3 regions of the Streptomyces sp. NPDC048191 genome follow, and region 3 is predicted to be linked to each of the others. Evidence: riboswitches for the same ligand, from Rfam matches in the RefSeq annotation. Region 3 holds a riboswitch; each other region holds the start of a gene.

What was found. A riboswitch is a leader RNA that binds a small molecule or an ion and turns the genes downstream of it on or off. The one in region 3 is predicted to bind cyclic di-AMP.
Region 1: another riboswitch for cyclic di-AMP. It lies ahead of AB0D93_RS23295 (C40 family peptidase); the one in region 3 lies ahead of AB0D93_RS28210 (M23 family metallopeptidase).
Region 2: another riboswitch for cyclic di-AMP. It lies ahead of AB0D93_RS25840 (transglycosylase SLT domain-containing protein); the one in region 3 lies ahead of AB0D93_RS28210 (M23 family metallopeptidase).

What each region holds. Positions count from the first base shown of each region.
Region 1 covers NZ_JBEZMO010000014.1:150,575-157,098, reverse strand. The annotation lists gene AB0D93_RS23310 (XRE family transcriptional regulator) at 1-278, shown strand, start outside; gene AB0D93_RS23305 (ATP-dependent Clp protease proteolytic subunit) at 1,285-1,920, shown strand; gene AB0D93_RS23300 (hypothetical protein) at 1,928-2,233, shown strand; cyclic di-AMP (ydaO/yuaA leader) riboswitch at 2,669-2,807, shown strand; gene AB0D93_RS23295 (C40 family peptidase) at 2,810-3,283, shown strand; partial or broken gene AB0D93_RS23290 (LysE family translocator) at 3,291-3,485, opposite strand; partial or broken gene AB0D93_RS23285 (LysR family transcriptional regulator) at 3,457-4,298, shown strand; gene AB0D93_RS23280 (ATP-binding protein) at 4,320-4,880, opposite strand; gene AB0D93_RS23275 (helix-turn-helix transcriptional regulator) at 5,092-5,952, shown strand; gene AB0D93_RS23270 (DUF397 domain-containing protein) at 5,962-6,183, shown strand; gene AB0D93_RS23265 (8-amino-7-oxononanoate synthase) at 6,259-6,524, opposite strand, start outside.
Region 2 covers NZ_JBEZMO010000017.1:36,474-42,997, forward strand. The annotation lists gene AB0D93_RS25830 (sigma-E factor regulatory protein RseB domain-containing protein) at 1-810, opposite strand, end outside; gene AB0D93_RS25835 (polyprenyl synthetase family protein) at 1,263-2,273, opposite strand; cyclic di-AMP (ydaO/yuaA leader) riboswitch at 2,898-3,076, shown strand; gene AB0D93_RS25840 (transglycosylase SLT domain-containing protein) at 3,081-3,572, shown strand; gene AB0D93_RS25845 (HAD family hydrolase) at 3,718-4,530, opposite strand; gene AB0D93_RS25850 (FAD-dependent oxidoreductase) at 4,728-5,930, opposite strand; gene AB0D93_RS25855 (ATP-grasp domain-containing protein) at 5,977-6,524, opposite strand, start outside.
Region 3 covers NZ_JBEZMO010000020.1:40,805-47,328, forward strand. The annotation lists gene AB0D93_RS28195 (GNAT family N-acetyltransferase) at 1-27, opposite strand, end outside; gene AB0D93_RS28200 (HPr family phosphocarrier protein) at 206-487, shown strand; gene AB0D93_RS28205 (GntR family transcriptional regulator) at 635-1,321, opposite strand; gene AB0D93_RS28210 (M23 family metallopeptidase) at 1,520-2,263, opposite strand; cyclic di-AMP (ydaO/yuaA leader) riboswitch at 2,276-2,437, opposite strand; gene AB0D93_RS28215 (pitrilysin family protein) at 2,684-4,072, opposite strand; gene AB0D93_RS28220 (pitrilysin family protein) at 4,069-5,463, opposite strand; gene AB0D93_RS28225 (DNA topoisomerase IV subunit A) at 5,722-6,524, shown strand, end outside.

The sequences.
Region 1 (6,524 bases), on a different contig from region 3:
CCCCGGACGAGGGCGTCGACATCGCGGCCGGGCTGGACGTCGACCGCATGCCGACGGCGGAGCGACGCGCGCGGGCGTGGACCGACATCGCACGCATGTGGAACGCGCTCGGCGACGCATCGCAGACGTTCGCTGCCCTGCAGCGCGTCGAACAGGAGGGACCGCAAGAGGTTCGCCGGCCCGCCCTGCGCGCGCTGACGGCCGGCCTTCTGTACGGGCCAACCCGAATCGAAGGGGTGCGCGAGTTCGCGAAGCGCACTGGAGCAATGGCTGGCTGAAAAACGAAACTGCCCCCGCTGCCGAAGCAGCGGGGGCAGCTCGATCAGTCGGTTTCGTCTTCGGTGGCCAGTCCGGCTCGCGGAACAGGCCCTCGTCGGCGTCGACGGCGGAGGCCCGGATTTATCTGGTGTTCAGTCGCACCGAGGAGCCGACGGGCGAACCCACTGGCCGGGCCGCACGTGTACGTCACGCCGCCGTAAGTGAACGACCAGTCCGCGGGCGGGCTGCCATCCTTCCCATCACGGCCGGCCTGGCCGTGCGGCCCAGCGGGCCGGAGGGACCCTGCGGTCCCGCAGGCCCAACTGACCCTGCGGGGCCGCAGGTGCCCGGCGCGCCCGGCTCGCAGGACGCTCCTGCCTGGACGGGCCATGAGGGTCCTTTCACCAGTGGCCAGGTCGTCCTGGACATGCGAGAAGCCCCTGAAGGTCGCGGGGGGGGTGAGGGTGTGCGGCTCAGCCCTGGCCGGGCCTGTCGCCGACGTAGAGGTGCAGTTCCTCGCGGTGCGCCCCGGAGCGCGGCCTCGATGACGGCCGCGTGCCGGGCCGCGACGCGGCGGGCACGGGAGTGCGCCGACCCGGCCAGCGGCACCCAAAGGGCGTCCGCGAGCAGGTGAGGCCACACCTGGGCCCACGTGGACGCGATCCCGGCCACTACGTGCGCTCCGGCCAGACCACGTCCCGCCCTTGAGCGTGGCCTCCGCCCACCCGCACGCGCAGTAGCGGAACGGGCTGCCGGGCGTGGCGGCATCCGGGCAATCCGGGGAGCCGGCCTGCTCGCCGCCGTCATCGGGCGAACACCCACCGGCGGCCAGCGGGTGGACGAGCTGCCCCGTGAGATTGAGCACGCACAGGCCGACGCGGTTGGGGTCCTGCGGATCAACCTCTGTGATGATCGCGGCTCGACATGCGGACGAGAACGTTTAGGTGCCAGCACTATGTACGTCCTGTACATTTTTTACAGACGCCGAGCCCAACCCGAGGCCGTGCGATGAGAAGGGGTATGCCCATGTCCCGAGCGTCCGCCCGACATGTCCTTCCAGAGTTCACCGAGCGCACCAGCAGCGGCGCCCGCACGCTCGACCCCTACGGCAAGCTCTTCGAGGACCGGATCGTCTTCCTCGGCACCCCGCTGGACGACGCGGCCGCGAACGACGTGATGGCTCAGTTCATGTACCTCGAACACGCCGCCCCGGAGCGGGACATCACGCTGTACGTCAACTCCCCCGGCGGTTCGTTCAGCGCACTGACCGCCGTCTACGACACGATGCGCTACGTCAGTTGCGACGTGGCCACCTACTGCCTGGGCCAGGCCGCGTCCCAGGCGGCGCTGCTGATCGCGGCCGGCACGCCGGGCAAGCGGTTCGCCCTGCCCGGAGCGCGCCTGGTGATCTCCCAGCCCCAGCTGGCCGAACCGGTGCAGGGACAGCCCAGCGACCTGCTCATCGAGGCCGAGGAGTTGACCCGGGTCCGCGCCGTGACGGAGGAGATGCTCGTACGGCACACCCGGCGCACGGCCGAGCAGGTCCACCGCGACCTGGAACGGGACTTGGTGCTGGACGCCCCCGCGGCCGTGGACTACGGGCTGGTGGACGGCATCGTACTCAGCCGGCGGAGCATGCCCGGCGCACCGGACGCGAGGTGAGCCGCCGATGCTGCCGGAGTTGCCGCCGCTGCCCGCGCTGACGCGCGCCGAGGGCGATCTGATCGACCGTTACCTGGAGGCGGTCGACCTGCTGGGCCGCATCAATCCCGCGCACGACGGGGACACCTATCGCGGACTGCGCGCGGCCCAGGCCCTGGTGCGCAAGGCCGCAGAGCTGCGTGACGCCCTCGCGTTGATGCACCGGCGGGGCGAGACGGAGCTGCACGGTGACACGCTGGCACGGGCCTTGCGGGTGCTGGACGGCCGGCGTCGTGCCGCGCGCGTCGCGCTCCCGCCCGACGGTGACGGCTGATCCGGACACCGGAACCGGCCGGGCGGACCGTGCTGTCGACAGCCGCCGCTCGGACCGGACTTGAAACGGCCCGAACGACGTACCGCCGACCGGTGTATATCCGGATCGTTTTTCGGGCCTCCCGACTTGCGCACCGCGCCGTCGCACGCACCGGAAGAACACGCTCCGCCCCAGGTCCGGGGCTACGACCGGGACCTGACGGCGCCTCGAACACGACACTGTCCACCCGAACGGGTGAGTGGTGAGTAACGCCACAAATCCCCGGATGCATTGGGATTTTCCGACAGTCATGAGTGAAGATCCCTGTCCGACGACAAGCCCCCGCCACCGCGGCGGGGCGGTCCGGGCGGACGCCGAGTCCTGCCGCCGCCCGGATGACCGGTCGACAGGAGTGGATCGGCAGGAGTGGAGGACCCGAGCAAGACGGGTCGCCGGGACGGACGTTCGTCTGTACGTCGCAGACGGCCGGAGGTTCCGAGCAGCCCTTGGGGTGAAGCCGCGGCAACGCGGCCGGGCAACTTCGCCAGCCCGAATCCGACAGGTCATCCTTCACAGGCGGCTGACGAAGGGTTGCGCATGACTGCGCTCAATCGTGTCCCGTCACTCATGGCCCGGGCCGGCACGGCCTCGGCTCTCACCCTCGCCGCCGTCGGCGGCTCGATCACGGTCCCCGGTCTCGCCACCGAGGCCTCGGCCGCCGGCGTCGCCGCGAAAGCGCTGCAGGTGGCGGCCTCCAAGAAGGGCGCCCCGTACCAGTACGGGGCCACCGGGCCGCGCAGGTTCGACTGCTCGGGGCTCACGCTCTACTCGTTCAAGAAGGCGGGCAAGCGCCTGCCGCGTACCGCCGCCGCGCAGTACAACAGGACGCACCACATCTCCGCCGGCCGCCGCAAGGCCGGTGACCTGGTGTTCTTCCACTCGGGTTCGTACGTCTACCACGTCGGCATCTACGCCGGTCACGGGAAGATCTGGCACGCGCCGAGGACCGGGGACGTGGTGAGGCTCCAGAAGATCTGGACCAGGAGCGTCTGGTACGGCCGGGTCAGCTGACCTGACGTCAGGTAAGGAGCGGCTCCAGCAGCAGGGCCGCTCCCAGCACCGTCAGCGCCACCCCGGTGCCCGCCTGGAGCCCACGGGCGGCCCGGGGCCGGCGCAACCACCTGGCCAGCCGGTCCACCAGCGGCGTCACCATCTGGAACCGCACCAGTGCCGGCGCGCACACGATCACCGCGAGCAGCAGCGTCCGGGGCAGCGCGTGCCCCCCTGCGGGCTCGCCGGTGGCCGTGGCGGAGGCCGGCTCGATCACCCGGGCCGTCGACCGGCTCGGCAACACCCCGCCCGCGCTGTCCCAGCAGCTGGCCAAGCCGGAGCGGGGGGCGGGCACGGCTCTGCTGGGGCGTCATCACCGCGGGGCCCGGCCGGCCGAGGCCGGCGAGGTGCTGGTGGCGCGGGTCTGGGGGCACCTCCCGCGCCTTCGAGGCAGGGAGGGAGGGGCCTCGACGGGCTGGACCGGGCCCGGGCACGCACTGGCGCGGCTGACCGGCCTGACGGGCGGCGCGCTGAGGCGCGGCACCTTCCCGACCGCCGGCGAGATGGGCCTGGCGCTGACCCACACCTACCACCCGGCCGAGGTCTCGCCGGTGCCGTCGTCGGTGCGTCCGGAGGACGTCCTGGTGGCGGAACTGGTCCTGGTGACCGCGCCGGGACACGCCCTGAGCAGCGTCTCGTCCCGGCTGCCGCTGACGGAGCCGGCCGGAGAGCCACTGATCGGCAAGGCACCGCAGCATGCGGCCCGCCGGGAGATCGAGGCCCTGCTCTCCGCCGTGGGCGCCACGCCGTCGCTACGGGTGCCGACGCCCGGGTACGCCGTGGTGTGCGCGCGGGGCTGGGCGGGGACGTCGTACTGGAGATGGTGGCCCGCACCGCGGCCACACCCGTCGGCGTACGCCCCCTGGAGGCGGGTCGCCTGCACCGGACGATCTCGGTGGCCTACCGACCGGACGAGACGACCCCGGCCGCGGGCGCCTTCCGGGCGCTGCTGCGAGGGGCCTTCGGCCGGGCCGCACGCCAGGGCCGGTCCGGGGTGCTACGGCGGGTCCGGAGTGCGGTCGTGGCCGGCCGCTCCGGCGCTGTCGGCTTCGCTGGAAGGGGGAGCGCCCCATCGCGGCGGGGTCGCGTTCGGGAACAGCCCCACGCCCCTGTGGGGCACCGCCGGTACCGGCTCCGCCGGGGCCGCCCAAGGGAGTTCGATGGAGACCGTCTTGCCGCCCTCGCGGGTGGGCCGGACGCGGAGTCTGCCACCGCACTCCGCGGTCAGCCAGCGGATGATGACCATGCCGCGACCGTTGTCCTGCTGGACGGCGGCGGGCAGTCTCTTCGGAAAGCGCGGATGACTGTCCGTGACGCCGATGCGCAGGTGTTCGTCACGGTCCAGCGCGATGTCGACCGTGAAGGTGGGTGACTGGCCGAAGGTGTGCTGTACGGCGTTCGTGGCGAGTTCGGAGACGATGAGCCGCACGGTGTCGGCTGTTTCGGTGTCCGACGGCAGGCCCCACTCCGCGAGCGTGCTCACGACATAGGTGCGGGCGGCGGAGACCGAGGCGGGATCGCTCGGCAGAGTGACGGATGCTTCCAGATGGTCTGCCATGGCGACGTCGTCCCTTTCCCACGGGACCGCAGTCCGACACGGAGCGGATGGTTCGAGTACGGTCCCGGACTGGTGCTTGCTCGTCAGCCTGCCATCACCGGGCGGTCACGGGGAGCGATCCACCAAGATATGCATATATCTGTCGCTCGATGCGGTGAACTCTACGACGCGAGACCGTATTTGGGCGGCCCGGAAGGAGTAGGAGGAGCCCATGCAGAACGGGCCGGCAGTGCGCCGCCGCAAACTGGGCGCCGAACTGCGCATGCTGCGTACCGGTGCTGGGCTCACGAGCGGCGAGGCGGCCCGGCTGGTCGGCTGGCACCAGTCGAAGGTGAGCCGTATCGAGACCGGTGCCAGCGGTGTAAAACCGGCCGATGTGCGGTTACTGCTCGACGCCTACGAGGTGCGGGACGAGCAGCTGCGCGAGTTGCTGCTGATGCTGGCGGGTTCCGAGGAGGCGGGCGACCGGCACCGCTGGTGGCACGCCTACCGCGGGGTACTGCCGCCGACGTACCGGGACTTCATCAGCCTGGAGTCGCAGGCGAGCGCGATGCGCACCCTGGAGACCACGGTCGTGCCCGGACTGCTGCAGACGCGCGAGTACGCCCGCGCGGTGACCCGGGTGGCCGTGCGGGACCTGGACGACGAAGACCTGGACGCGCTGGTGGAGGTGCGGCTGGCCCGGCAGGACGTGCTCCACGCGGCACGGCCGCTGAGGCTGAGCGCGGTGCTGGACGAGGCGGTGCTGCGGCGCGAGGTCGGCGGCCCCGAGGTGATGGCCCGCCAGCTGGAGCGGCTGATGGACGCGGCGCGCCTGCCCCAAGTGCGGCTCCAGGTACTACCGTTCGGCGCCGGGGCGCATGTCGGCCTCACCGGGCCTTTCGTTATTTTCTCATTTCCGAGCACTTCTGATCTGGACGTGGTTGTTCTCGACCACTTGACGAGTAGCCTCTACCTGGAACGGAAAGAAGACCTCATGGCCTACACCGAGGCCTTCGACACCCTTCGGTTCCACGCCCTTTCCCCCGAGGACTCGTTGGACTACATCGCCGGGATAGGTGACGGCGCGTAAGGAGGCACCATGACCGCTCTGCCTCGGAACGTCCCTGCCAGTACCGACCTGCACGACGTGCGCTGGCTGCGCAGCAGCTACAGCACGGGAGCGAACAACTGCGTGGAGACGGCCCGGCCGCGCTCCGGCCCCTGGGCCGGACTGCTCGCCGTGCGCGACTCCAAGAGCCCGGCCGGGCCCGCGCTGCTCTTCTCCACCGCCAGCTGGACCGGTTTCGTCACCGCCATCTGATCAGAATCGATCACACGCAGTCATTCGGATCACGCCGGACCACTCCGGCTCGAGGCACGGCCGTGTCACGCCGACTCATGGTCGCGTTTCGCCGATCACACGTACAGCGCGTTCGATCTCGGCCCCGGACAGGTCCGCTCGGGCGGTCAGCCGCAGCCGCGAGATGCCGTCGGGCACGGAAGGAGGACGGAAGCAGCCCACGGCCAGCCCCGCGGTACGGCAGTCGGCCGCCCAGCGCACCGCCTGCTCCGGGGAAGGAGCTCGTACGGAGACCACCGCGGCGTCCGGACGCACCGCTTCCAGACCCGCGGCGGTCAGCCGTGCGTGCAGTTCCGCGGCCA
Region 2 (6,524 bases), on a different contig from region 3:
GAAGGAGACCTGGGTGAAGCCCGCGTCGAGGACGGCGGCGCCGCCGCTCTTCGGCGTCAGCGTGAACTTCAGCGGCATACCCGTCTTCGCGTCCACGGCGATGCTGATCGCGCCGACCGTGGTGCCGGACTGCCGGGGCTTGATCAGCAGCTTGTAGGCGTCGCGGCCGGCGACCCGCTCGGTGCCGTCGACAGTGACGGACGTGGTGTCGTCCACCGACTTCAGGGCCTGGTCGGCGAAGTCCTTCGGGGTGGCCGGGGGCTCGGCCCTGCGGTCCTTGCCGGAGTCGGCAGAGATGCCGTGGGACACCTCGTTGCTCTTGCTGTCGTAGCCCCACACGTCCTTGCCGTTGTGGATGAGGCTGTACTCGGAACCGCTCTCCAGCAGCGACAGCTTCTGCTTGTCGGGGCCGCTGGCGGCGACGCGCAGCGTGTGCGTGCCGGAGACCAGCGAGGTGAGCTTGGACTGCGGGTCGGCGGAAGAGCCGTCGCCGGAGCCCTTGGCGGCGCCGGAGGCCAGGCTGTTCTCCAGGCCGCCGAGGTTGGGCAGGCCGAGGTCGGTGCTGGTGCGGACGGTGCCGGACAGCTGCTGCACATCCGACTTGGCGATCTTGTCGATGAGCTGCTGTGCGGTGATCCTCGGCAGGTCGGGGTCGCCGGAGGCGGCGAGCGCCGGGACCAGACCGATCGTGGCCGCGGCCACCCCCACCACCGCGACCGGCACCGCGTAGCGGGCGGCCTTGCGGCGTCCGCCACGCGGGTCCTCGTCCCGCGCGGCGTCCACTGCGTCGTCGGATTCGTACGGTGCCATGTGTGCCTTACCTCCGTCGTCGGCGGCGGCTGTCCTCACGCTGGTCCACCAGAGCCGCCATTCTCACCCGAATCGGTGAGGAGTGGTGATTTCCGTGGTGTCCATCTCACCAAATCGTCCATGAGGAAGCGTCAGACCTCGGAGCCAACTCCGTGTACGCCTGCGGTATGACACGTAGGGGCCGCGGCTCCCCCGACCCGTAAGGGTCTCACCGGAACGGACGTGACCGGAAGGGGACGCGCAGGGCCGTACGGCCGCCGGCACCGGCCGGGTGGGTACGGTCCGCGGGCACCGACCGTCCGCCGGCAGACCCGCTCCGCCCAGACGCCCGGTCGACTTGGTCCGGGCGGGTACGGCCCGCGGGCACCCGACCGTCCGCCGGCCGACTCGGTCCGGCCGGGCGTCAGCCGACTCGGGCCGGCCGGGGAGCGGCCGGTGCAGCCGGTGCGGCGTCAGCCGGCGCGGTGCACCACCGCGTCGCACAGTTCCAGCAGCGCCGCCTTGGCGTCGCACTCCCGCAGCGGCGCCAGCGCGGACCGGGCCTCCTCCGCGTACCGGACGGTGTCCCGGCGGGCCTGCTCCAGCGCGGGGTGGGCGCGCAGCGCGGACAGCGCCTCGGCGTGCCGGCCGTCGTCGCTGAGGTCGGAGTCGAGCAGCTCGCACAGCGCGCGGTCCTCGGGGAGGCCGAGCCGGGCCGCCCGCTCGCGCAGCCGGAGCACCGGGAGCGTCGGGATGCCCTCGCGCAGGTCGGTGCCCGGGGTCTTGCCGGACTCGTGGGAGTCGGAAGCGATGTCCAGGACGTCGTCGGCGAGCTGGAAGGCGACCCCGAGCCGCTCGCCGTACTGGGTGAGGACGTCGACGACCGTTTCGTCGGCGCCGGACATCATCGCGCCGAACCGGCAGGACACGGCCACCAGCGAGCCCGTCTTGCCGCCGAGCACGTCGAGGTAGTGCTCGACCGGGTCGCGGCCGTCCGAGGGGCCGGCGGTCTCCAGGATCTGGCCCGTGACCAGCCGCTCGAACGCGAGGGCCTGCACCCGTACCGCCTCGGGGCCGAGGTCGGCGAGGATCTGGGAAGCGCGGGCGAAGAGGAAATCGCCGGTGAGGACCGCGACGGAGTTGCCCCAGCGGGTGTTGGCGCTGTCCACACCGCGCCGCACGGCCGCCTCGTCCATGACGTCGTCGTGGTACAGCGTGGCCAGGTGGGTCAGTTCCACGACGACGGCCGAGGGCACGATGCCCGGCGCGTAGGGGTCGCCGAACTGGGCCGCGAGCATCACGAGCAGCGGCCGGAACCGCTTCCCGCCGGCCCGTACGAGGTGCTGCGCGGCCTCCGTGATGAACGGGACCTCGCTCTTGGTGGCCTCGAGCAAGCCTTCCTCGACAGCCGCCAATCCGGCCTGGACATCGGCTTCCAGAGCCTGGTCCCGCACGCTCAGCCCGAACGGCCCGACGACGGTCACGAGGGGTCTCCTGTCTGCTGGTGTCTGCTGGCGATTACACGGTTTGTCGATAGGTCGCTGCCATCACTCAAGTCAGCGTATCCGGTCCCTGTTCGATCACCGATAGCGCCCACCGGTCCAGCCCGGGCGGTATCGGATCATGACCGGTATGTTTTTGATCAAGTGGTAATAACGCACATTTATCGACTTAACAGGACCCCACACACTTTGTCGCGAACCGAGGAGCGAGCGGAGTAACGCCCGCACCTCGCCTTCGCGCCGCGACGATCATGCACCACGTGCCGACACCCACGGCCGTCGCAGCCAATACGACAACGACCGGCACCGCGTCACAGGTTCCACCGCCCGTCCGATCCACCCAAATCCCCCATGTCCGATTTGAACTGCTTTGCTATTTCGTGAGTTGGGTCACGGTCACCGGCCGGCACCCTGAACCCCCGGTCCGCCGCTCCCGCCGCGCCCCGTCGGCGAGTTGAGGGTTGGCAACCGCAAAGGATCAAGCACCCCATACGGCACAGACCAAGGTCAAATGGTGCGATGTGTGGATCCGGCACTTGTTCCCGACATGTGCTCTCGCATACGTTCCGGGCCAACCGGGCGGACGCCGAATCCTGCCGCCGCCCGCGTGACCCATCGACGAACTCATTCGTACGGCAGGAGCGGGGGACCCAGGTAAGTCGCCGGACCGGACGGCACACGTCGCACCGGAACGGCTAGGGGTGAAGCCGAGCCCATCCAGGGCACGGCCGGGCACCTCCCCGCCCGAACCCGACAGCTCACCTCGCAGGCGACGGAGAGGACTTCCCCATGCCTGCTGCCGCTCAGCCCCGCCCCACCCGGATGAACCGCCTCGTCCGCACCCTCGCCGTCGCCGGCACCGGTGCCGCCGTCCTCGCCCTGCCGCTCATCAGCGCCACCAGCGCCACGGCGGCCACCACCACGGCCACCGCGAAGGCCTCCACCACTCCCGCCGGGTACCCGAACAACCTCGACGGCTGGATCCGCGAGTCGCTCGCGATCATGGCCCAGAAGGGCATCCCGGGCACCTACAACGGCATCTACCGCAACATCATCCGGGAGTCCTCCGGCAACCCGAACGCCATCAACCTCTGGGACTCCAACGCCGCCAAGGGCATCCCGTCCAAGGGCCTGCTCCAGGTGATCGACCCGACCTTCAACACGTACCACGTGGCCGGCACCGCCTTCGACCCTTACGACCCGGTCGCCAACATCACCGCGGCCTGCAACTACGCCGCCGCGCGGTACGGCTCGATCGACAACGTCTTCAGCGCGTACTGATCGTCCCGCTCCCGCGGACCGGCACGACACCGGCCGTCCCGCACGCACCCACACCTGACGGACGGGGGCGTGCCGGACGGCCGCCGCGCATCCACCGGGCCCCGCACGGCGGGGCCCGGGCCCCGGGCGCCTACTGATGTGCCGGTCAGTCGGTCGGGAACAGTCTTTCGAGGACGACGGCGATGCCGTCGTCCTCGTTCGACAAGGTGATCTCATCGGCCACCGCCTTCAGTTCAGGGTGCGCGTTGGCCATGGCGACCCCGTACCCGGCCCACTCGAACATCGGGATGTCGTTGGGCATGTCGCCGAACGCCAGGGCCCGCGCCGCGGTGATCCCGAGCCGCTCGGCGGCCAGCGCGAGACCGGCCGCCTTGGTCACCCCGGACGGCTGGAGCTCCACGGTCCCCGGCCCCGACATGGTGACCGTCGCCAGCGAGCCCACCACCGAGCGCGCCACGGCCGCCAACTCGTCGTCGGACAGGGTGGCGTGCCGCAACAGCACCTTGCTGATCGGCGCGCACCACAGGTCGTCGCGCCGGCCGACCCGGACCGCGGGCAGGGTCGGGTGCGGCATCAGATAGCCGGGCTCGATGAGCGTGAGCCCGTCGACACCGTCCTGGTCGACGGCGGCATAGACCTGCCCCACCTCCGCCTCGATCTTGCCGAGCGCGGTCTCGGCCAGCTCCCGGTCCAGCCGGACCGACCACAGCAGCCGGCCGGCCGCGGCGTCGTAGACCTGTGCGCCCTGCCCGCACACCGCGAGCCCCGTGCAGCCCAGGAGCTCCAGGAGGGGCCGTACCCGCGGGGCCGGGCGGCCCGTCACGACCAGATGCCGGACACCGGCCCGCGCCACCCGCCCGAGCGCGGCGAGCGACCGGTCGGAGACGGTGTCGTCGCCGCGCAGCAGCGTTCCGTCCAAGTCGGTGGCGATCAGTGCGTACGCGGGGGAGGCTGCCATGATCAGAGAATACGGATCCCACGCCGCGCCGACTCACCTTGTCGCCCTGCGCACTTACGTACTGATCGCCCCCAAGTGCCCCTCGTCGAGCCGCTGATGGCGATGCCGGCGGTGAGGCGGTGGGTCCGGCGCCGGCTCCCGGTAGCGGTCGGCGGACCGGTCGCTGCCGGGATGCGCCGGACGCCGACGGGCCCCGCTCAGCCGTGCGCCGCCGCCAGGTGTTTCGCCAGTCGCGGCGAGGCGAACTCCGTACCGCAGACGAAGCGCATCACCGGGCCGTACGACGACGCCGCCGGCAGTCCGGTGAAGTACAGGCCGGGGACGGACGAGACATAACCGGGGCCGAGCTTCGGCGCGCCGCGGCTCACCGCGAGCCGGGTGCGCAGTTCGTGGCCGAGGAAGTCCATCGCCGCGATGTCGACGCGGTAGCCGGTGGCGGCGATGACGTGGTCGGCGGTGAGCCGCTCGGTGTGCCCGCCGTGGGTCCGTACGGTGAGGACGGGGCTGCCGTCGGGCGCCTCGGCGGCCATGACCCGGTCGACGTCCTGCACCTGCACGGCGCTCTCGAAGCGCTCGCGCAGCCACCAGGCGCCGAGCGGTCCGAGGACCCGGCGGACCAGGTAGTGGCGGGTGGCCTCGGGCAGATAGCGGTAGGGGTGCGGGTAGTAGCTGAGCGCCCACAGCGACCAGGCGTTGCCGAAGGGGGACTCGGGACGCAGCTTCGGCTGGTTCCAGGGCGGGGCGCCGAAGGCGACGCGCCCGCGGCCGCGCGCGACCACACGCACGCGTGCCCCCGCCTCGGCGGCGAGCGCCGCCGTCTCCAGCGCGGACTGGCCCGCGCCGATCACGATCAGCTCCTTGCCGGCGAACCGCCCCAGGTCGTGGTGCTGGGAGCTGTGCGAGAGGGGGCCCGTGGGCGCCGGTCCGTCGGCCGCGGCCCCCGCGAGCTCCGCCGGCAGGTGCGCCAGGCCGGACAGCCCGGTGGCGACGACGACGGCACACGCGGTGAACAGCTCCCCGGAGTCCAGCTTCAGTTCGAAGCCGCCGCTCTTGTCGCGGTCGACGGAGACGACCCGCACCTGCTCCAGGCCGGGCACCAGCTTCTGCTGGAACCACTCGCCGTAGGCGATGAACGTCTCCACCGGGATGATGTCCTCGTCGGTCACCAGGCGGCGGGTCCCGGCCGCGTCGCAGTAGTCGGCGAGGGTGTGGCCGGGCTGCGGGCAGTCGAAGTTCGAGGCGACGGGCGTCGACTTCAGGAGCATGCCCTCGGGCATGTGGTCACGCCAGCTGACCATGGGGTCGCCGAAGACGCGGACGGGGATGCCGCGCGCCCGCAGATGGGCGGCGGTGGACAGGCCGAACGGCCCGGCCCCGATGACTACAACCGGTCGAGTCACGAAGTCCCTCCCCAGGACATGGTGCGCCACTCGCTGGTGGCCTTGCCTACTTCGTGGAGGTGCCACTGCCGCGGCGGTTGGTCCGCCACAGCTGATAGAGGTGCTTCGCGCCCGGGCGCACGAAGCGGGCGAGCATCGTGAGGAACGGCAGCGGGTCGTCACCCGCGAGCCAGGCCAGCTCCGTCCCGCTCGCCCTGGCCGGCGCGTGCGGCGTCGTATAGCCGCTGCGGCGGTAGGCGAGGAGGGCGGGGAGGTCGATGTTCTCCACGACGTAGCGGTGGCCGGCGCGCTGTTCCCCCTCCGGAACGGGACGGCCGGTCAGGCTCAGGTGCATGGCGCGCACGACGTCCACGCCCGACTCGTTCTCGAAGAGCCGGAACTGGGCGCCCATGCGGGGGTTGAAGTCGAGGAGCTTGTACTGTCCGTCGCGCCGGTCGAAGCGCAGGTCCAGGTCGATGATGCCGCTGTAGCCGATCTGTTTGATGAAACGTGCGGCGAGGTCGGCGAGTTCCGGGTTGTCGACGACGTACGCGTTAGCCGTCATGCCGGCGTGCGGCGGCCACGAGCGGACCTTGACGCCGGTGAACAGCGCGA
Region 3 (6,524 bases):
GTCCTGCCGGTCCGCCGGGGTCTGCATGGGCCCCAGAGTACGGCTCGCGTACGACAACGTCGCGGGGCAGTCTGTGGGGGACGACACGTCGGATCGAGGCCGCGGTCCGACGCCGCTCGGGGACAGGACGAAGGTCCGATCCGGGCATGCTTCACGATATGGGAAACTGGTCTAGACAACCCTGAAGACTGAAGGGCAGCAACACATGGCTGAGCGCCGCGTCAACGTCGGCTGGGCCGAGGGCCTCCACGCCCGCCCCGCTTCCATCTTCGTCCGAGCCGCCACGGCCGCAGGCGTCCCGGTGACGATCGCCAAGGCTGACGGCAACCCCGTCAACGCGGCCTCCATGCTGGCCGTCCTGGGCCTGGGCGCCCAGGGTGGCGAGGAGATCGTCCTGGCCTCCGACGCCGAGGGCGCGGACGCCGCCCTGGACCGGCTGGCCAAGCTGGTCGCCGAGGGCCTCGAGGAACTGCCCGAGACGGTCTGAACTCCAGCGCACTGACACACCGGAGCCGCGTCGCCCTTTTTCGGGCGGCGCGGCTTCGACTTTCCGGCCCATTGCGCGCACACCGGAATAAGAGGCAGCGGAAATACGGCGCCGCCGAATAACACTTCTTTGTATACGGCGCCCGTGTTAATGCCGGACGCTCGACATGTTTACGGCGTGTTGCGAAGTCCTCACACCTTCGACGGGCCCGGAAAAACGCAGCCGGTGCGCGGCGGTCGCACGCTCGGTGTGCAGCGCCGTGACCGCCCGCGCGCGCTCGCCGTCGCCGCGCGCCACCGCGTCCACGATGGCGCCGTGCTCCGCCCAGGACTCCACCGGGCTGTGCGGCGCGTCCACCGCGTACATCCAGGCGATCTTGTGGCGCAACTGGGTCAGCATCGCGGTCAGCGAGGGGCTGCCGGAGGCCTGGGCGAGCGTCTCGTGGAACCAGCCGCCCAGGGAGCGCAGATCATCGTTGTGCCCCCTCCTGGCCCGCTCCTGGCCCAGCCTGACCAGGCCACGCAGCACCTTCAGATGGGCCTCGGTGCGCCGCTGGGCTGCCCGTGCGGCCCCGAGCGGCTCCAGCAGCAGGCGCATCTCCAGCAGGTCGGCGGCCTCCTGCTCGGTCGGCTCGGCCACGCACGCGCCCGCGTGCCGGCGGGTCACCACGAAGCCCTCGGCCTCCAGGGTGCGCAGGGCCTCGCGGACGGGGACGCGCGAGACGCCGTAGCGGCGGGCGAGGACTTCCTCGGTGAGGCGGCCGCCGCGCTCGTGGACACCCGCGACGATGTCGTCCCGGATCGCCGTGCATACCGAGTGCGCCGGAATGCGCATGACCGACCTCCGCCTTAATCCCCGTGAAACGCCGACGATGGACGCCTGTTCCGTGACTCTATTCCAATGGGCCGGAATTTCCGACGGCGGGCCGGAATCCATGGATATTTTTTGGTCAGCGGCTCGGGGGAACCCGTCGGAAAACGGCGAAAGCCCCGGCTCGGTGAGCCGGGGCCTAGGATGCCGTGCGGGTGTCGGTCAGACGTTCACACCGTGCTTGCGGAGGTAGGCGACGGGGTCCACGTCCGAGCCGTAGTCGGGGGTCGTACGCGCCTCGAAGTGGAGGTGCGGGCCGGTGGTGTTGCCGGTCGAGCCGGACAGGCCGATCTGCTGCCCCGGGGTGACGTGCTGGCCGGCCGTGACACCGATGGACGACAGGTGGCCGTACTGGGTGTACATGCCGTCGGCCATCCTGATCACGATCTGGTTGCCGTACGCGCCGCCCCAGCCGGTGGAGACGACGGTGCCGGAGCCGACCGCGTGCACGGGCGTGCCGCTGGCCGCGTGGAAGTCGATGCCGGTGTGCGAGCCGGAGGACCACAGGGAGCTGCTGGCCTTGTAGCCCGTGGAGACGTACGAGTCCGCTATGGGGGCGACGAAGGCGTTCAGGCGCCTGCGCTCGGCCTCGCGGGCCGCACGGGCCCTGGCCTCGCGGATCTCCTGGGCCCTCTTGGCCGCGGCCTCCTCGGCCGCCTTCTGCTCGGCGACCTGCTTCTGGGCGGCGGCCTGGGCGTCGATCTGCTCGGCGATGTCGTCGCCGACGCTGACCACCGGGGTGAGACCGGTCTGCTCGGCGGTGTTCTCGGCGGCCAGTGCCGGGGAGGCCGCGAGGGTGCCGATGACGCCGGTGGTGGTGAGGGCCGCTATACCGGCCGCCTGAGCGGTGGTGCGCTTGACCCGGCCGGGCTTGCGGTGCTTCCCGGTGGCGCACATGAACGCCATGAAGTGGCTGGTCCTTTCCTTCCCTCTCGCCTACCGGGTTAGCTGACGGGTTCGGAGCAGGAAGGTCTCCTACGGGCACCCACGGCTCGCGCGGGCGCCCGATTCACCCCAGGGACTGCGTGGGTCCCCGGCTCCCCTGGCTCGCGCCGTGCGGGGACTCGGCGATGGCTGTCCGGTGCCGCGGGCGCGGCGTACTGCCTGACGAACAGCCCGGACGACGCTACGGAAGCCTGCTTTCCAACCCCAAACGGATCCGGGCTTTTGTAGCGCATCCCACAGGGCAGACAGGCAACCTCCGGCCCAAATCGGGCATCTGGGGAAGGGAGTGGAACAGCAGGGGCCCTGACGGCCCGTAGGTCGTCAGGGCCCACGCGCGCGTGCGGCCGTCCGGTCGTACGCGGGCGCCGCGGCGGCGGACGTCTACTCGGCCGCCACCACGGTCACTTCACCGATGCCGAGCGCCTCCACCGGCGCCTTGATCTGGGCGGCGTCACCGACGAGGACGGTCACCAGGCGGTCCACCGGGAAGGCGTTCACGGCGGCCGCCGTGGCCTCCACCGTGCCCGTCGCCGCCAGCTGCTGATAGAGCGTCGCCTGGAAGTCGTCGGGCAGGTGCTGCTCGACCTGGTCGGCCAGCGTGCTCGCGACGGCCGCCGCGGTCTCGTACTTCAGCGGCGCCACCCCGACGAGGTTCTGCACGGCCACGTCCCGCTCGGCGTCGGTCAGGCCGTCCGCGGCGAGGACGCGCAGCACCTTCCACAGGTCCTCCAGCGCGGGACCGGTGTTGGGGGTGTCCACGGAGCCGCTGATGGCGAGCATCGAGGCGCCTGTGCCGTCCGGGGCGGAGCGCAGGACCTGCCCGAACGCGCGCACTCCGTAGGTGTAGCCCTTCTCCTCGCGCAGGACGCGGTCCAGGCGCGAGGTGAGGGTGCCGCCGAGGCAGTAGGTGCCGAGCACCTGGGCGGGCCACACACGGTCGTGCCGGTCGGGGCCGACACGGCCGATGAGCAGCTGGGTCTGGACCGCGCCGGGCCGGTCCACGATGACCACGCGCCCGGTGTCGTCGGCGGTCACCGGCGGCACGGGCCGCGGCCGGCCGGGGGTGCCGGTCCAGGCGCCCAGGGTGTCCCCGAGCAGCGCGTCCAGGTCGACGCCGGTGAGGTCGCCGACCACGACCGCGGTGGCCGTGGCGGGGCGGACGTACCGGTCGTAGAAGGCGCGTACGGCGGCGGCGTCGATCTTCTCGACGGTCTCCTCGGTGCCCTGGCGCGGGCGCGACATGCGCGAGGCCGCCGGGAACAGCTCCTTGGAGAGCTCCTTGGCGGCCCGGCGGGAGGGGTTGGCCAGCTCGTGCGGGATCTCGTCCAGGCGGTTGCGGACCAGCCGCTCGACCTCGCTCTCGGCGAAGGCGGGCGCGCGCAGGGCGTCGGCGAGCAGGCCGAGCCCCTTGGCCAGGCGGGAGGCCGGGACCTCCAGGCTGAGCCGGACGCCGGGGTGGTCGGCGTGCGCGTCCAGCGTGGCGCCCGCGCGCTCCAGCTCGGCGGCGAACTCCTCGGCGGAGTGCTTGTCGGTGCCCTCGGAGAAGGCGCGCGCCATGATCGTGGCGACGCCGTCCAGGCCGGCCGGCTCGGCGTCCAGGGGCGCGTCCAGCAGCACCTCGACGGCGACGACCTGCTGGCCGGGGCGGTGGCAGCGCAGCACGGTCAGGCCGTTGTCCAGCGCGGTGCGCTCGGGGGCCGGGAACGCCCACGGCCGGGCCGCGCCGGGCTGCGGCTGGGGGTGGAAGTCCATGGTGGCGAGTTCGGTCACTTGGCCGTCTCCTCGTTCTCGTTACCGGCCTCTACGGTGGCTTCCTGCTCCGGGTCCTCGGGGACGTCGGCGTCCGGGGCCTGCTCCGGGGCCTTCGGTTCGTAGACCAGGACGGCACGGTTGTCGGGCCGCAGGCGGGCCTCGGCGACCTCCCGGACCTCCTCGGGGGTCACCTCCAGGACGCGCTTGACGGCGGTGAGGGCGAGCTGCGGATCACCGAACAGGACGGCGTACCGGCACAGTTCGTCGGCGCGGCCGGCCACCGTGCCCAGCCGGTCCAGCCACTCGCGCTCCAACTGGGCCTGGGCGCGCTCCATCTCCTCGGGCGTGGGGCCCTCCTCGGCGAACCGGGCCAGCTCCTCGTCGATGGCGGCCTCGATGACCGGCACCTCGACGTCACCGGAGGTCTTCACGTCCAGCCAGCCCATGGAGGGCGCGCCGGCCAGGCGCAGCAGGCCGAAGCCCGCCGCGACGGCCGTGCGGTCGCGGCGCACCAGCCGGTTGTAGAGGCGGGAGGACTCGCCGCCGCCGAGGACGGTCAGGGCCAGGTCGGCCGCGTCGCACGCGCGCGTGCCGTCGTGCGGCAGCCGGTAGGCGGCCATCAGCGCGCGCGCCGGGACCTCCTCGACGACGACCTCGCGCTTCTGCTCGCCGATGACGTCGGGCAGGGCGCCGTCGCGCGGCCGGGGCTTGCCGTCGTGGGACGGGATGGACCCGAAGTACTTCTCGATCCAGGCGAGGGTCTGCTTGGGGTCGATGTCGCCGACCACGGAGAGCACCGCGTTGTTCGGCGCGTAGTAGGTGCGGAAGAACTGGCGGGCGTCCTCCAGCGTGGCCGCGTCCAGGTCCGCCATCGAGCCGATCGGCGTGTGGTGGTACGGGTGGCCCTCCGGGTACGACAGCCCGGTCAGCTTCTCGAAGGCGGTGCCGTAGGGCACGTTGTCGTAGCGCTGGCGGCGCTCGTTCTTGACGACGTCCCGCTGGTTCTCCATGGACTCGTCGTCCAGGGCGGCCAGCAGCGAGCCCATGCGGTCGGCCTCCAGCCAGAGGGCGAGCTCCAGCTGGTGGGTGGGCATGGTCTCGAAGTAGTTGGTGCGCTCGAAGCTGGTGGTGCCGTTGAGCGAGCCGCCGGCGCCCTGCACGAGCTCGAAGTGACCGTTGCCCTTGACCTGCGCCGAGCCCTGGAACATCAGGTGCTCGAAAAGGTGAGCCAGGCCGGTACGCCCCTTGACTTCGTGGCGGGAGCCGACGTCGTACCAGAGGCAGACCGCCGCCACCGGGGTCAGGTGGTCCTCGGAGAGCACCACCCGCAGACCGTTGGCCAGCCGGTGCTCGGTCGCAGTCAGGCCCCCGGAGCCTGCCTCGGCTGTGGTCGTGTGACCCATGGGCATGTACATCCCTTCGCGAGCGGAGGCGGTTGTGGAAACCGCGGTTTTCCTGCCGTTCCTGCCACTGTATGCAACGTGTGCGGGGCCCCGGCGAAGTTCCCGCGGGACGTACGCCCACAGCGGATCCCGTAGCCTGCCACGGACCCACCCGGGATGCCGGGAAGTCCGCCGGGACCGGGTCGTGGCACGGGTTGTCAGTGCCTCGGTCCACAATGGTCGGCGTCAGATCCGTCCCACGCTTCAGCAAGGAGCCAGGCAGCGATGGCCCGCCGCAGCACGAAGACCCCGCCGCCCGACGATTCGTTCGAGGAGAGGATCCTCGACATCGACGTCGTGGACGAGATGCGTGGCTCCTACCTCGAGTACGCGTACTCGGTCATCTACTCGCGCGCCCTGCCGGACGCCCGTGACGGCCTCAAGCCGGTGCACCGCCGGATCGTGTACCAGATGAACGAGATGGGACTGCGTCCCGACCGCGGCTACGTGAAGTGCGCGCGTGTCGTCGGCGAGGTCATGGGCAAGCTGCACCCGCACGGCGACGCGTCGATCTACGACGCCCTGGTGCGCATGGCCCAGCCCTTCTCCATGCGCGTGCCGCTGGTCGACGGCCACGGCAACTTCGGCTCGCTGGGCAACGACGACCCGCCGGCGGCCATGCGGTACACCGAGTGCCGGCAGGCCGAGGCCACGAGCCTGATGACCGAGTCGATCGACGAGGACACGGTCGACTTCGCGCCCAACTACGACGGCCAGGAACAGGAGCCGGTGGCGCTGCCCGCCGCCTTCCCGAACCTGCTGGTCAACGGCTCCTCCGGCATCGCGGTCGGCATGGCGACAAACATGCCGCCGCACAACCTCGGCGAGGTGATCGCGGCCGCCCGCCACCTGATCCGGCACCCGAACGCGGACCTGGACGCCCTGATGAGGCACGTCCCGGGCCCGGATCTGCCCACCGGCGGCCGGATCGTCGGTCTGGACGGCATCCGGGACGCGTACGCGACGGGCCGCGGCACCTTCAAGATCCGTGCCACGGTGTCGGTGGAGACGGTGACGGCCCGCCGCAA